One region of the Neorhizobium sp. LjRoot104 genome, then DNA from elsewhere that is predicted to be linked to it. Evidence: predicted binding sites of a transcription regulator. Region 1 holds the regulator's gene; each other region holds the start of a gene.

Evidence for each region. Region 1 encodes LexA, which represses DNA repair genes until DNA is damaged. Its sites were predicted from a motif close to TGTTCNNNNTGTGTTCNG; they were not measured.
Region 2: a site for LexA is predicted at 1,781-1,798, ahead of ACSQ8R_RS00270 (DNA recombination protein RmuC). Genes of this name have one in related genera too.
Region 3: a site for LexA is predicted at 1,721-1,738, ahead of ACSQ8R_RS19415 (ImuA family protein). Genes of this name have one in related genera too.

Annotation. Positions count from the first base shown of each region.
Region 1 covers NZ_CAXURS020000001.1:1,426,010-1,430,644, forward strand. Annotated here, with positions in the region: gene ACSQ8R_RS07325 (ComEC/Rec2 family competence protein) at 1-2,153, shown strand, start outside; gene lexA (transcriptional repressor LexA) at 2,134-2,853, opposite strand; gene ACSQ8R_RS07335 (VOC family protein) at 3,053-3,925, shown strand; gene kdsA (3-deoxy-8-phosphooctulonate synthase) at 3,930-4,635, shown strand, end outside.
Region 2 covers NZ_CAXURS020000001.1:52,532-57,166, forward strand. Annotated here, with positions in the region: gene ACSQ8R_RS00265 (ribokinase) at 1-493, opposite strand, end outside; gene ACSQ8R_RS00270 (DNA recombination protein RmuC) at 543-1,748, opposite strand; gene def (peptide deformylase) at 1,860-2,375, shown strand; gene fmt (methionyl-tRNA formyltransferase) at 2,434-3,369, shown strand; gene truA (tRNA pseudouridine(38-40) synthase TruA) at 3,369-4,124, shown strand; gene ACSQ8R_RS00290 (hypothetical protein) at 4,150-4,635, opposite strand, start outside.
Region 3 covers NZ_CAXURS020000001.1:3,957,740-3,962,374, forward strand. Annotated here, with positions in the region: gene ACSQ8R_RS19410 (Y-family DNA polymerase) at 1-720, opposite strand, end outside; gene ACSQ8R_RS19415 (ImuA family protein) at 761-1,699, opposite strand; gene ACSQ8R_RS19420 (metallopeptidase family protein) at 1,872-2,309, shown strand; gene ACSQ8R_RS19425 (DUF1737 domain-containing protein) at 2,325-2,531, opposite strand; gene ACSQ8R_RS19430 (HpcH/HpaI aldolase/citrate lyase family protein) at 2,528-3,430, opposite strand; gene ACSQ8R_RS19435 (hypothetical protein) at 3,538-3,765, shown strand; gene leuD (3-isopropylmalate dehydratase small subunit) at 3,903-4,508, shown strand; gene ACSQ8R_RS19445 (RidA family protein) at 4,525-4,635, shown strand, end outside.

The DNA.
Region 1 (4,635 bases):
TGATCGCCTCACGCTACCGGTCCGGTGCCACGCACCTGTTGCCCCTTGCTTTCGTGCTCTTTCTCGGAGGCATGATGCTGGCGCAGTTCGAGACCTCGAGGCGGTCCACCGTCATTCTCGATACGCCGGTGACCACCGAGCTTGCCGGCGTGGTCGAGCGCAGGGAGATCGACGCCCAGGGCCGCTGGCGTTATATCGTCCGCATCGAGCGGACCTCCAATCCGGAGGTCAGGCGCCCACCGCAGCGTGTATCTCTGCTTTCAAGGTCCCGCCACGAGCCGGCCAAAACCGGCGAGACAATCGGCGGCCGCGCCCGCATTTCACCCCCGTCGGGACCCGCCCTGCCGGGCCTCAACGACTTTGCCTTCTCGTCCTATTTCGACGGCATCGGCGCGGTTGGATTTTTCTATGGAGCGCCGAAGACGCAGGCTGCCGCCCCTTCACCCCGGGGCTGGATTGCGGACGTCGAAACCCGACTTTTCGATCTGCGCAGCGCAATCGCAACCCGTATCCGCGAGACCGTGCCCGGAGATCCCGGCGCCTTTGCCGCGGCGATCGTCACGGACGAACGCCGGGCGATTTCCGAAGACACCACCGAGGCGCTGCGACTGTCGGGCCTCGCCCATATCGTCGCCATTTCCGGGTTGAACATGGCGCTCGCCGCCGGCATCTTTTTTGTCGGCGTACGCACCGTGCTTTCCGTCTTCACAGGCTTCGCCCAGGCCTATCCGGTCAAGAAGATCGCCGCACTCGGCGCCCTGACGATGGCGACGGCCTACTACCTGATCTCCGGTTTCGGCGTTTCGGCGGAGCGGGCCTATATCATGATGGCGATCATGCTGGTCGCGGTGCTCTTCGATCGGCCATCAATCAGCCTGCGCAATGTCGCGCTGTCGGCCCTGGTCATCATCGCCATGTCGCCCTCGGAAATCCTGGGCCCGAGTTTCCAGATGTCGTTTGCCGCCACCGCGGCCCTGGTCGCCGGCTACGCCCTCTGGAAACACAGGGCGGAAGGCCGCGATCCCGAACCTTTGCCGTTCCGTCACCCTGTGGTGACGCCCGTGCTGGCATCCTGGAATTTTGCGGCCGGCGTCTTCGTGACATCGCTGATCGGCGGCATCTCGACAGCAATGTTCTCGGTCGAGCATTTCCACCGTATCGCCGCCTACGGCCTAGCCGCGAACCTCGCCGCCATGCCGATCATCTCCTTCGTGGTCATGCCCGCCGGGCTGGCCGGCATGCTGCTGATGCCGTTCGGCCTCGATGCTCCCTTCATGAAGCTCATGGGCCTCGGCCTGGAATGGGTGATCGCCATCGCCAAGCACATCGCCGCCTGGGGCGGCGATGTCGGCACAGGGCGCCAGCATCCCTGGTTCCTGACCGTCTCGACCGCAGGTTTTCTGCTGCTGACGCTGTTAAGGACGAGACTGAGACTGATCGGCCTGCCGCTGATGGTGACCGCCCTGGTGCTTTCCTGGCATGAGCGGTCGATGCCCCTGCCGGATATACTGATCTCGGAAGACGGGACCACGGTCGCCCTTTTAGACGGGGAGAGGGTCGCCATCAATCGCGCCCGCCCGCCCGACTTCATCTACGACCAATGGAAGAGGGCTCTTTTGCTCGGCGATCCCGTCAAGCCTGAAATGTCGCCATCCAGGGACAAGCCGCCCGACGACAAACCGCTCGGCGACAAGCCTCCCGGCGAGAAAACAAACGAGCGGCGCGAACTGACCCCACCGGAACTCGAAACGGCAAGGTCGCAAATGAAACGAGCGCCTGCCGGCCGCTTCACCTGTCAACAGAAAGCCTGGTGCGCGGCACGCACGGGCAAGGGAATTGTTGTCGCTATCGAGGACGGCCGTTATGCCGGTGCCGCCTGCGACGCCGCCACTCTTGTCATAGCTCCGCGTGCCCGCTTCGACCAATGCCGGTCCGGCGCGCTGATGATCAATGGCGCCACGCTTCGCAAGGCGGGTGCCCTGGAGATTTCCCTCAACGAGGCGGCCGATATACGGCGCTGGAAGGTCCGTGCCGCCATGGAGGGCGAGGACCGCCCCTGGAGCCGGCACCGCCACTATGATTGGCGAAGCCAGGGGTTCGATAGGTCATTGCCGGAACCGCTCCGGCAGCTGATCAATGATACCGGCGGATGAGGCCGACGAGCTTGCCCTGGATCTTCACCCGGTCCGGCCCGAAAATCCGGGTTTCGTAGGCGGGGTTGGCGGCTTCGAGCGCGATCGAAGCGCCGCGGCGACGGAAGCGCTTCAGCGTCGCTTCCTCGTCGTCCACCAGCGCCACGACGATATCGCCCGGATTGGCCGTATTGCTGTTGCGGATGATCACGGTATCTCCGTCGAGAATGCCAGCCTCGATCATCGAATCGCCCTTGACTTCGAGAGCGTAATGTTCGCCGGAACCGAGCATTTCGGCCGGCACGGCGATGTCATGCGTATTGTTCTGGATCGCCGAGATCGGCACGCCGGCAGCGATGCGGCCCATGACCGGAACGGTGGTGGCGTTCGATACGTCGTCGTTGGCGGCCGGCTTCTGAGGTGCCGCGACGGGCTGCGGCTTGCCGAGGCTGCCCTCGATGACGCTCGGCGAGAAGCCGCGGCGGGGCTGGATGCTGGGCGAATAGGCTTCCGGCAGCTTGATGACTTCGAGCGCGCGGGCCCGGTTCGGTAGGCGGCGGATGAAGCCGCGTTCCTCGAGGGCCGTGATCAGCCGGTGGATGCCGGACTTGGACGCGAGGTCGAGAGCGTCCTTCATTTCGTCGAATGACGGCGGGACGCCGGATTCCTTCATGCGTTCGTGAATGAACAGAAGCAATTCCTGTTGTTTGCGCGTGAGCATCTTTTGGCACCCTCAGAGTCGGAAACAAATCCAGAACGGACACTATATGTTCCATATGTGTTCCGCAAGCCCCTAAAATTATGTGAAGTATGACGATTTTTCTTCATAGATGCGTGCCAGATATCTCGTGTCACACCACTTGCGCGGCGCGAGCCCGCTGCCAAAGTAGCTTTGCGATTCCAATTCCGGGGGCCCTCGCGTGAACGCAAGACCAATCGATCATCTCGTGCTGCCGGTGGCGGGACTTGCCGCTGCGCGTTCTCGGCTCACGAAGCTTGGTTTTACAGTTGCGCCCGACGCTTTTCATCCTTTCGGCACAGCCAATGCTTGCGTGTTCTTCTCGGATGGCAGCTATCTGGAGCCGCTGGCGCTTGCCAATCGCCGCCATGCAAGCGCTGCCGCCAAACGCGGTAACGTTTTTACCGCCCGCGATCTGGCCTTCCGCAAGGGGCGCGACAGGCAGGGGCTCTCCGCGCTCGTCATCGCCACGGGTGACGCGATGGCCGATCACGCGCGTTTCAAGATGCGTGGCATCTCGGCAGGCGACGTGCTTGAATTTTCCCGCGGCATGACCCTGGCCGACGGTTCCGAAACGCAGGCGAGCTTCCGGCTGGCTTTTGCGGGTGATGACCGCGCGCCGGATTTCCTGATGTTTTCGTGCCAGCGGATCAATCCCCTGCCGGCCGATCGCGACGAACTGGAGCGCCATTCCAACGCCGTCACGGGGCTGAGCGAGGTCATCCTGTCGGCATCGGCACCCTCCGATTTCGCCCCCCTGGCGGAGCAGGTGCTGCTGACCAAGGCCAAGCCGGAGGCGGCGTCGATCGAACTTGCCGCGGCCAATGCCCGCATCCGCATCCTGCAGGATCAGCAGCTCGAAGCGGAATTCGCCCTGCCGTCGATGCCGGGTGGCGAGGGGCTGCGCGGCCGGGTGATCATCTTCAAGACGACGGATCTTGCCGTGACAGAGATCACCCTTGCTGCTAATGACGTCGCATTCGTCCGCCGGGAGGGCCGTGTTCTCGTCTCGGCGGCGCCCGGCCAGGGTGTTTTGTTCGGCTTCGAGGAATAGGTTCATGGACGTTACCGCAAATTCCAGCGTCTCCGTAGGCGAAGGAGACGGCAAGGTGGTTTTCGCGCAGGACGCAAAACTGTCGCTGATCGCCGGCCCCTGCCAGATGGAGAGCCGCGACCACGCCTTCATGATGGCGGGCGAGCTGAAGGAACTCTGCGGCAAGCTCGGCATCGGCCTCGTCTACAAGTCCTCCTACGACAAGGCCAACCGCACGTCGATTTCAGGCAAGCGCGGCATCGGGCTCGAAACCGCCATGGAAATCTTCGCCGACCTTAAGAAGGAATTCGGCTTTCCGGTCTTGACCGACATTCACACGGAGGAGCAGTGCGCAGTCGTCGCCGAGACGGTCGATATCCTGCAGATACCGGCCTTCCTCTCCCGCCAGACGGACCTGCTTGTCGCAGCCGCCAGGACGGGCCGTGTCATCAACGTCAAGAAGGGCCAGTTCCTGGCGCCCTGGGACATGAAGAACGTCCTTGCCAAATTCACACAGAGCGGCAATCCGAACGTGCTGCTCTGCGAGCGCGGTGCTTCCTTCGGCTACAACACGCTCGTCTCCGACATGCGCTCGCTGCCGATCATGGCGTCGCTGGGCGCCCCGGTGATTTTCGATGCGACGCATTCGGTGCAGCAACCGGGCGGGCAGGGCGCTTCCACCGGCGGCGACCGCACCATGGTGCCGGTGCTGGCTCGCGCAGCCGTCGCGG
Region 2 (4,635 bases), 1.4 Mb from region 1:
TCAGGGGTGCGGTGTTGATCATCGTCAGGACGCCTTTGGCGCGCGCCGCATCGAGCGCCGTTTCCACTGTCCCGGCCGGGATTTCGAGCTGAAGCATCAGGACGTCGCCGGTCTTCATCGCGTCGACTGCCGCCTTGGCCTGCGCCGTGCTTACCGTCGCGTTGGCACCAGCCACGACCGCGATCATGTTCTCGCCGGTACCGCCGACCAGGATCAGGGCGGTGCCCGTTGGTTCGCCCACGCGTGCGACTGCGGAAAGATCGACCTTGGCGTCATCAAGAAGCGCCAATGCCGTCGCGGCAAAACCATCTTCGCCGACGGCTCCGGTCATATGTACGATGCTTCCGGCACGGCGCGCCGCGAGTGCCTGGTTGGCGCCCTTGCCGCCGGCGGCCGTCGCAAAGCTCGATCCGGCAACCGTCTCGCCCGGCTGGGGCAGCCGTTCGGTCGTGGCGATGAGATCCATGTTGATGGAGCCGAGGACGGTGATCATGGCGGGCCTGCTCGCTTGATTTGAAGTCGCGCGACACTGCCCGAGAGGGTTACTCCTCGTCAACCACCCGCAGTTTGAGAAGGCCGGTACGACTTTCGGCCACTTTTGCCTGTGGCAGGCCGCGAGCAGTTTCCGCCTCCGCGGGAGCTTCCAGTTCGAGAGCCTCGATCTTGGCGCCGCGGCGGTTAAGTTTGTCGGTGGAGGTCATGATTTGCTCGACATCCTTCTGCGCCGCGAAGAAATGCGCCTGGAGCTTGCGGGTGCGCTCGTCGAGACGTGAGAGATCCTCGATCAACAGCGCCACCTCACCCTGGATGAGATGCGCCTGCTCGCGCATCCGCTGGTCCTTCAGGACGGCCTGGATGACCTGGATGGACAGCATCAGCAGAGAGGGGGAGACGATGACGATGCGGGACCGTTGCGCCTTCTGCACAGCGCTTTCGAAATGTTCGTGGATCTCGGCAAAGATCGATTCCGACGGCACGAAGAGGAAAGCCATTTCCTGCGTTTCGCCCGGGATCAGGTATTTTTCCGCGACGTCGCGGATGTGGACCTCGAGGTCGCGCTTGAAGGCCTGGGCGGCCGCCCTTCTGGCCTCGGGTGCCGCGGCCTCGCGAAAGGCGTTCCAGGCTTCGAGCGGAAATTTGGCGTCGATCACCAAAGGCGGAGCGCCGTTCGGCATTCTGATCGTGCAGTCGGGTCGGGTGCCGTTCGAAAGGGCGGTCTGAAAGCCATAGGCGCCCATCGGCAATCCGTCGGCGATGATCGCTTCCATGCGGCCCTGGCCGAAGGCACCACGCGTCTGCTTGTTCGACAGGATCGCCTGCAGGCCGACGACGTCCTTTGCCAGGGTCTGGATATTGTTCTGCGCGGCGTCGATCACCGCCAGCCGTTCCTGCAGCCGCCGCAGGTTCTCGTGCGTCGATTTGGTCTGTTCGGTGATCGTCGCGCCGATCCGGTGCGTCATGCCGTCGAGCCGCTGGCTGACCGACTGGTTAAGTTCCGACTGTCGCGTCGAAAGCGTCTCCGCCATCGCCGAAAGCCTGCCTTGCATCTCGCTCTGCGCCCGCAGAAGCTCGGCAAGCCGGGCCTCGCCCTCCATCGCTCGCAATGCCGCATCCTCCTGTCGCTGAAGCGATGCCCGGCGCGCCAGAAAGAGCCATAACAGCAGCAATGCCGCTCCACACATCACCGCCAGGACGGCAGCGCGCGGATCGTCGAAAAAACGGTAAAGGCTTGCGAGAAGATTATTCATGACCGGAAGCTAACAGAAATTTGCCGCTTGAAAAGATCAAAACGTGAACATTGTGCTTCCTGGAGATGTAATTTCTATTTCTTCGGAAAAAAAGATGGGTTATGGGAAGCCATGACGATCAAGCCTCTGATTATTCTGCCTGACCCGATCCTGCGCCAGGTTTCCAAGCCGATCGAGCGTGTTGACGCCGAGCTTCTGAAGCTCGCGGACGACATGCTTGAGACCATGTATGATGCTCCGGGCATCGGCCTTGCCGCGATCCAGATCGGCGTGCCGCGCCGCCTCCTTGTCGTGGACATTGCTCGTGAGGGCGAGGAAAAACAGCCGCAGGTCTTCATCAACCCGGAGATCGTCAGATCCTCCGACGAAATTGCGGTCTATGAAGAGGGCTGCCTTTCCATCCCGGAATATTATGCCGAGGTGGAACGTCCCGCGACCGTCAGCGTCAAGCATCTCGGCCGCGACGGCAAGGAATATGTGGTGGAGGCCGATGGCCTGCTGGCCACCTGCCTGCAGCATGAGATCGATCACCTGAATGGCGTGCTTTTCATCGACCATATCTCCCGCCTGAAGCGCGAGATGGTGATCAAGAAATTCACCAAGGCTGCCAAGTCCAAGGCGGTCTGAACCGTCGCTCGGGCGATCCGAGTTAAGAAGGCGCGGTCTCTTGAGACGCGGAACGTCCATGTCTCTTCGCATCATTTTCATGGGAACCCCGGAATTTTCCGTGCCGACGCTCCAGAACCTCAAGCATGCGGGCCATGAGATCGTCGCGGTTTATACCCAGCCGCCGCGTCCGGGCGGCAGGCGTGGGCTCGATCTCGTCAAGTCACCGGTGCATCAGGCCGCAGAACTGCTCGGCATCCCCGTCTTCACGCCGGTGAATTTCAAGGATTCCGAGGAACGCGAGAAATTCCGCGCGTTCGGCGCGGATGTTGCCGTCGTCGTCGCCTATGGCCTGCTGCTTCCGGAAGCGATCCTGACGGGTGCCAGGCTCGGTTGCTACAACGGCCACGCTTCGCTTCTGCCCCGGTGGCGCGGTGCAGCGCCGATCCAGCGGGCGATCATGGCGGGTGACAGGAAGACCGGCATGATGATCATGCAGATGGAGAAGGGCCTCGATACCGGTCCCGTCGCGCTGACGAGCGAAGTGGAAATCGGCGAGAACACGACCGCCGGCGAGCTGCACGACAAGCTGATGCTGGTCGGAGCCCGTGCCATGGTCGAGGCGATGGGGAAGCTCGAAGCCGGCGACCTGCCGTTGACGCCGCAACCGCCCGAAGGCGTCCTCTATGCCGCCAAGATCGACAAGGGCGAGACCCGTATCGATTTTTCGAAGCCCGCGCGCAATCTGCATAACCATATCCGTGGTCTGTCGCCTTTCCCGGGCGCATGGTTCGAGGCGGAGATCAACGGCAAGCCGGAGCGTGTGAAGGTTCTTCTGTCGGAAGTCGGCGAGGGGAGGGGCGAGCCCGGAACGGTTCTGGATGACGCGCTGACTGTTGCCTGCGGTGAGGGAACCATACGGCTTCTCAAGCTGCAGAAGGCCGGGGCTAAACCTTTGGCTGCGGCGGAATTCCTGCGCGGTACGCCGCTTGGCCCCGGCACGAGGCTTTCCTGATGCCGCGATTCCGCATGACCGTCGAATATGACGGCACGCCCTATGTCGGCTGGCAGCAGCAGAAAAACGGTCATTCCGTCCAATCGGCGCTGCAGAATGCGGTCCTGTCGCTGACCGGCGAGACGGTGCTCATCCGCGGCGCAGGGCGCACCGATTCCGGCGTGCATGCCATGGGCCAGGTCACCCATGTGGATCTTTCCCGCAATTGGCAGCCGGACAAGCTGCGCAATGCGGTCAATGCCTATCTGATGACGGCGGGCGAGAGGGTGTCGATCATCGATGTCCGGGCGGTCGATGACGGTTTCGACGCCCGCTTTTCGGCACTGCGGCGCCATTATCTCTACCGCATCCTCAATCGGCCGTCGCCGCTGGCGCTCGAAGCCAGGCGGGCCTGGTGGGTCACCCGCGAGCTCGACCATGAAGCCATGCATGCGGCGGCGCAGACGCTGGTCGGGCATCATGATTTCACGACCTTCCGCTCGGCAAATTGCCAGGCTACGAGCCCGGTGCGGACGCTCGATCGGCTGGATGTGACCCGTACCGGTGATCTGATCGAAATCCGCGCCAGTGCCCAGAGTTTCCTGCACAATCAGATACGCTCTTTCGCGGGAACACTGAAACTGGCCGGCGACGGCAAGATGACGCCTGCGGATGTGCGGGCGGCCCTCGATGCCAGGGATCGCTCCGCCTGCGGACCGGTTGCGCCGCCGGACGGGCTCTACTTCATGAAGGTGGATTATCCCGGCGACGCATAGAGCCGCGAAAGGCTCCCGGGTCCCGTCAGAGCGGATAGATGCCGAGGAAACGCTGCAGCGCTTCGGTCAGCAGCATGCCCGGCACGATCAGCACCAGCACCAGCGTGGTGATCATCAGCGGCTGCGGCCCGCAGATCATCCGCATCACCCGTGAGACTGAGACGATCATGACGATCAGCAGTGTGAAATGGACAAGCGCCAGGGCGGTATCGAGGCTGGACGGCAACAGGAAGCGCAGGCTCAACAGGCCGTAGAGATAGGAAAACGGAACCGAGAGCCAGTTGACGGTGACGACGACCGCCGGAAACTTTCGGGCAATGCCGAGAAGCGAGCAGAGTACGCCGGCAAGGATCAACGGCACCAGCCAGTTGAAGATTTCCAGCATCGCCATGCGAACGAAGAAAACCCCTCCGATCCGGGCGCCGGGCGGCATGCCGTCGAGCAGATAGTCGCGCCACCACAGCCAGGATATGAAAGCTCCAGGCAGGCACCAGAGGAATGCCCAGAACGA
Region 3 (4,635 bases), 2.5 Mb from region 1:
AACCCGGCCGCCCACGCCGCGCGCCTCCAGCCCCGGTTTCAGGGAACTGGCGATCTGGCCGGTCAATTGAAGGATATGGTCTTCCGCCTGGATCGGCTCGGCAAGTTTTCGCTCGGCGGAAAGTGCCGCCACCGGCCGGCGAGGCGAAATGGCCTCCTCGTTCACACCCAAGGCCTGATCCAGGCGAAGCAGAAGCTGTTTTCCGAAGCGGCGGGCGAGCGGTGCACGCGGCAGCGGCAGCAGGTCGCCGATCCGCTTCAGCCCGAGCTTGTAGAGCGAGGCGATCGTTGCGCCGTCGATCCTCAGGGCATTGACCGGCAGCGGCGCCAGAACCTCTCCCATCGGCCCCTCGGCAATCACCCCGCCCCGGCCGAAGCGACAGGCGGCCCAGGAAAGGCCGGGTGAGGAAGAAATCGCTCCCCTGACATCGAAGCCCATATGGAGAAGCTGGCCGAGCACCTCCTTGAGCAAGACGTGTTCGCCGCCGAAGAGATGTGCGCAGCCGGTAATATCCAAAAAGAGACCATCGCGTCCGTCCAGCGCCACCAGCGGGGTATAACGGTCGCACCAGTCCGCAATCGCTTCGAGCAGAGCGCGGTCGGCCGCCTCGTCCTCATCCACCACGTCGATCTTCGGGAACATCGCGCGTGCTTCCGCCAGACCCTGTCCGCGTTTAAGGCCGAGCCGCTCGGAAACCTCGTCCAGCGCCGTGAGCCGCATCGCGTTTTCGCGCCGCCCCGCACAGAGGATCGGCGGGTGCTCAGGACGCTCTTTCAAGCGCCACGACATCCCCCAGAGCCGGCGCGCGATCCTGTCGGTCGGCAGGTGCGGGAAGACGAGCGCCAGGATGCGCTGGCGGTTTGCGGAAAGAGAAAGCCTCTCCTGCGTCTCGGGGAAGGGAAAATTGACGGTCATGGGGGTTCCACTCCAGAAATAAGGACAGCGGAGCCGGGCTGCGGCTCTTCTCCAGGGTCAGTCTGAAAACGGGATGACCGATACTGCCGCCAAGCACGGATCCATCCGGAAGATGCCGGTGAGCCGCCGGCGCCGGTTCGACAAGGAAGCGGAAGGAGGCGCTGCTCGCTTCCTCCTCTCCCGCATGCCGCAATACAAAGAGGGGCCGCCCCGCCGCCTTTGCCCTGAGACCCAGCCTGCGGCTTTCGGTGAGACCGAAATGCCTGGGGTTCCCCCGGATTTCGAGAATGATGGCGACAAGCGCCCCGCTCGCCACTGCTGTCTCCGCGAGCCACAGGGCATCATCCAGCTTGCGTGGCGAGGCATAGAGAATATCCCGCGGGCTCAATCCGAACTGCTTGAGGCCGACGGAATAGGGAATACCGGCTTCCTGTGCGGAAACGACATCACCGATCCACAGAACCGGCGCCTCGCTCGGTTGCCTCGCTTTCAGATGAGACGCCAGCGAGAGAGCAAAGCCGCTTGCAGCCCCGGCATCCCCCATCAGCAGCGAGCGGATTTCCGTGATGCCGTCGAGCAGCAAACCGCCTTCCAATGCGGTGTCCATCTGCATGATGCCGAATGGCAGGCGGGGCTGGTTGGCCTTGGTTTTCCGGCCTTCCGGATCGGCCGCCAAGTCTCCCTGTTCCGCCGCGGCAAGCGCCGGCAGAGGTTTTCCTTCCAGTCTGGCGATCTGTTCGCGCAGGGCAAAAAGCGCCTCCTGCGCCGTGGCGTGCTCGGCCATGGCGTCAGCTCCATCCATACATGTTCTCTTTATGTTCTTATGGATTCCAGAGCTGTCCGAAAGAGTCAACAGCCAAATCCTGGGAATCTTTTCCTCGGATCCTAGGCCGATGATTCTTCACTCGAAAAATATCGTGGGAGGTACTATATGGGCCTGATCAGAAGGAGAGCCTATGGCCCGCATCGACCAGACCGACGATTGGCAGGATCGCCACGCGCCGACGATCAGCACGTTCGAGTCGCTGGCGATCGAGGCCTATGGTCATTTGCCGGAGGAATTCCGGGCTCTCACCGTCAACCTGACGATCGAGATCGAGGATTTCCCGGACGACGACGTTTTCGAGGACATGGCGCTCGAGACGCCCTTCGACCTGCTCGGCCTGTTCGAAGGGCGCGGCATTTCCGAACGGTTCAACATGGAAACGGGCGAACTGCCGAACCGTATCCGGCTTTATCGCCGGCCGATCCTCGATTACTGGGCGGAAAACGAGGAAACCCTGGGCGATATCATCACCCATGTGCTGATCCACGAGATCGGCCACCATTTCGGCCTCAGCGACGACGACATGGAACGTATCGAGGCGAGCGCCGAGGAAGCGGCCCAGCGCTGATCTTCTGGCGGGAGCTTATTGCTCGCCGAGTTTCATCTCGGGATCGTATTCTTTTCCATGAACGGTCTTCGTCACCGCCTGGCCGCACTGCATCTCGCCGGTCGTGGCGTTGAAGGCATAGGTCGGCGAGCCGGACAGTTCCCAGCCCTTGTTCAGCGCCGCCGTCACCTTGTGGCAAAAGGAGGAATCGTCGGGACCGCTGAGGAAGCGATACAATTTCATGGCGTTTTCTTTCGTTCGGCGATGATCCGGGCCGTGGCGGCAAGTTTTTCGGCCTCCACCAGGTGCAGCCGTTCGACCATCTTGCCGTTCAGGTTGATGACGTTGAGATGTTGCGCCTGCGGTTGCGCGAAGGCGGCGATCACCGCTTCCGCCTCTTCCACGGCTAGGGGGTCCGGCCCGAAATGCCGGTTGGCAGGCTCGATCTGGGCCGGATGGATCAGCATCTTGCCGGAAAAGCCCATGGCGCGGCCCTGCGCACATTCCGCCTCGAAGGCTTCCGCATCCTTGAAGTCGTTGAAGACGCTGTCGATCACATCGACGCCATGGGCGCGGCCGGCGAGCACGACCTGCATCAGCCAGGGCACCAGATAGGCCCGGCCGGGCAACGGCAGCACGCCTGTCTCCTTGCGCAGGTCGTTGAGACCGACCACGAAACACTGGAGCCGCTCGTCGACAGGAGCAATCCCCGGCGCATTCAGGACGCCCTTCGGCGTTTCGATCATCGCCCAGATGGCGAGGCTGTCCGGGACCCCGGCCTCGGAAAGGATATCCGCCACCGCCTGGACCTGCGACATGTGCTCGACCTTCGGGATCAGCACCACGCCGGGAGAGACCTCGGTCACCAGATCCATGTCCGCCTTGCCGAACTCGGTTTCGAGCGGGTTGATACGGATGATCGTTTCCCTGTCCTGCAGCGGGTTTTCCTTAAACAGCCGGCGCAGGTTGTCGCGGGCCTCGGCCTTCTTTTCCGGCGCGACGGAATCTTCCAGATCGAAGATCACCCCGTCGCAATCGAGGCTGTGTACCTTTTCCAATGCCCTCGTATTGCCGGCCGGCACGCTCAGGATCGAGCGGCGGAGGTGAACGGAGGCAAGTTTGATATCGGTCAAGGCGGTCATCGCCGCTTTGTGCCAATCTTTTTGGTCTGCGGCAATACCGCACCGCGCAAAGCCCTTGCAAGACAGGGCGAAAGGCCCCACATTCCTCGATGAGAAAGGTATATACCATGCAAAACATCCGCGTATTCTTCGTCATCGTATCGGCCATTGCCGTGCTCGCCATGGCAGCGCTTCTGACGGCTTCGCTGACCGTCGCCTTTGCCGGCATTCTTGCAGTTCTGTCGATCGGGCGGGCGCTTTCGGCGCGGCTGAAGCCGGTTCCGGTGCGGGCCAAGGCGAACAAGCGGGAAATGCGCGTCTGGAATGACGGCCGCGGCACGATCATTGATCTTTGAGCGTTCCAAGCGCTGACTGAGACGAATACGCCGGTTTCCGGCGTGTTGGCGTACCGGTTCACGCCAAACAGGCCTTCAAATCCGCGTCGATTTGCTTTATGGCAGCTTCCGCAGATAAGTCCACTTGGAGGCAGATCATGGAAAAGTTCACCAAACTCACCGGCGTTGCAGCGCCGCTGCCGGTCATCAATATTGACACGGACATGATCATTCCGAAGGATTATCTCAAGACCATCAAGCGTACCGGTCTTGGCAAGGGCCTCTTCTCGGAAGCCCGCTACAAGGACGACGGTTCGGAAAATCCCGATTTCGTGCTGAACAAGCCGGCCTATCGCAACGCCAAGATCCTGGTTGCGGGCGACAATTTCGGCTGCGGTTCCTCGCGCGAACACGCGCCGTGGGCGCTTCTCGACTTCGGCATCCGCTGCGTCATCTCCACGAGCTTCGCCGACATCTTCTATAATAACTGTTTCAAGAACGGCATCCTGCCGATCGTCGTTTCCCCGGAAGACCTCGAAAAGCTGATGGACGACGCCGAGCGCGGCTCCAACGCCATCCTCTCCATCGACCTGGAAGCCCAGGAAATCACCGGCCCGGATGGCGGCTCGATCCATTTCGACATCGATCCCGGCCGCCGCCACATCATGCTCGAAGGCCTCGACGACATTGCCTCGACGCTGAAGAGCGATGCCGCGATCAGCACTTTCGAGAACAACAACCGAGCCGCTCGCCCCTGGCTCTGATTTCCGGAGCATCCTGATGGTCAAGCGGATTTCCTCCGGATCGCCCTTCGAAGCGCGGATCGGCTATTCGCGTGCCGTAGTGGATGGCGACATGGTCTATGTCTCCGGCACCACCGGCTACGACTAT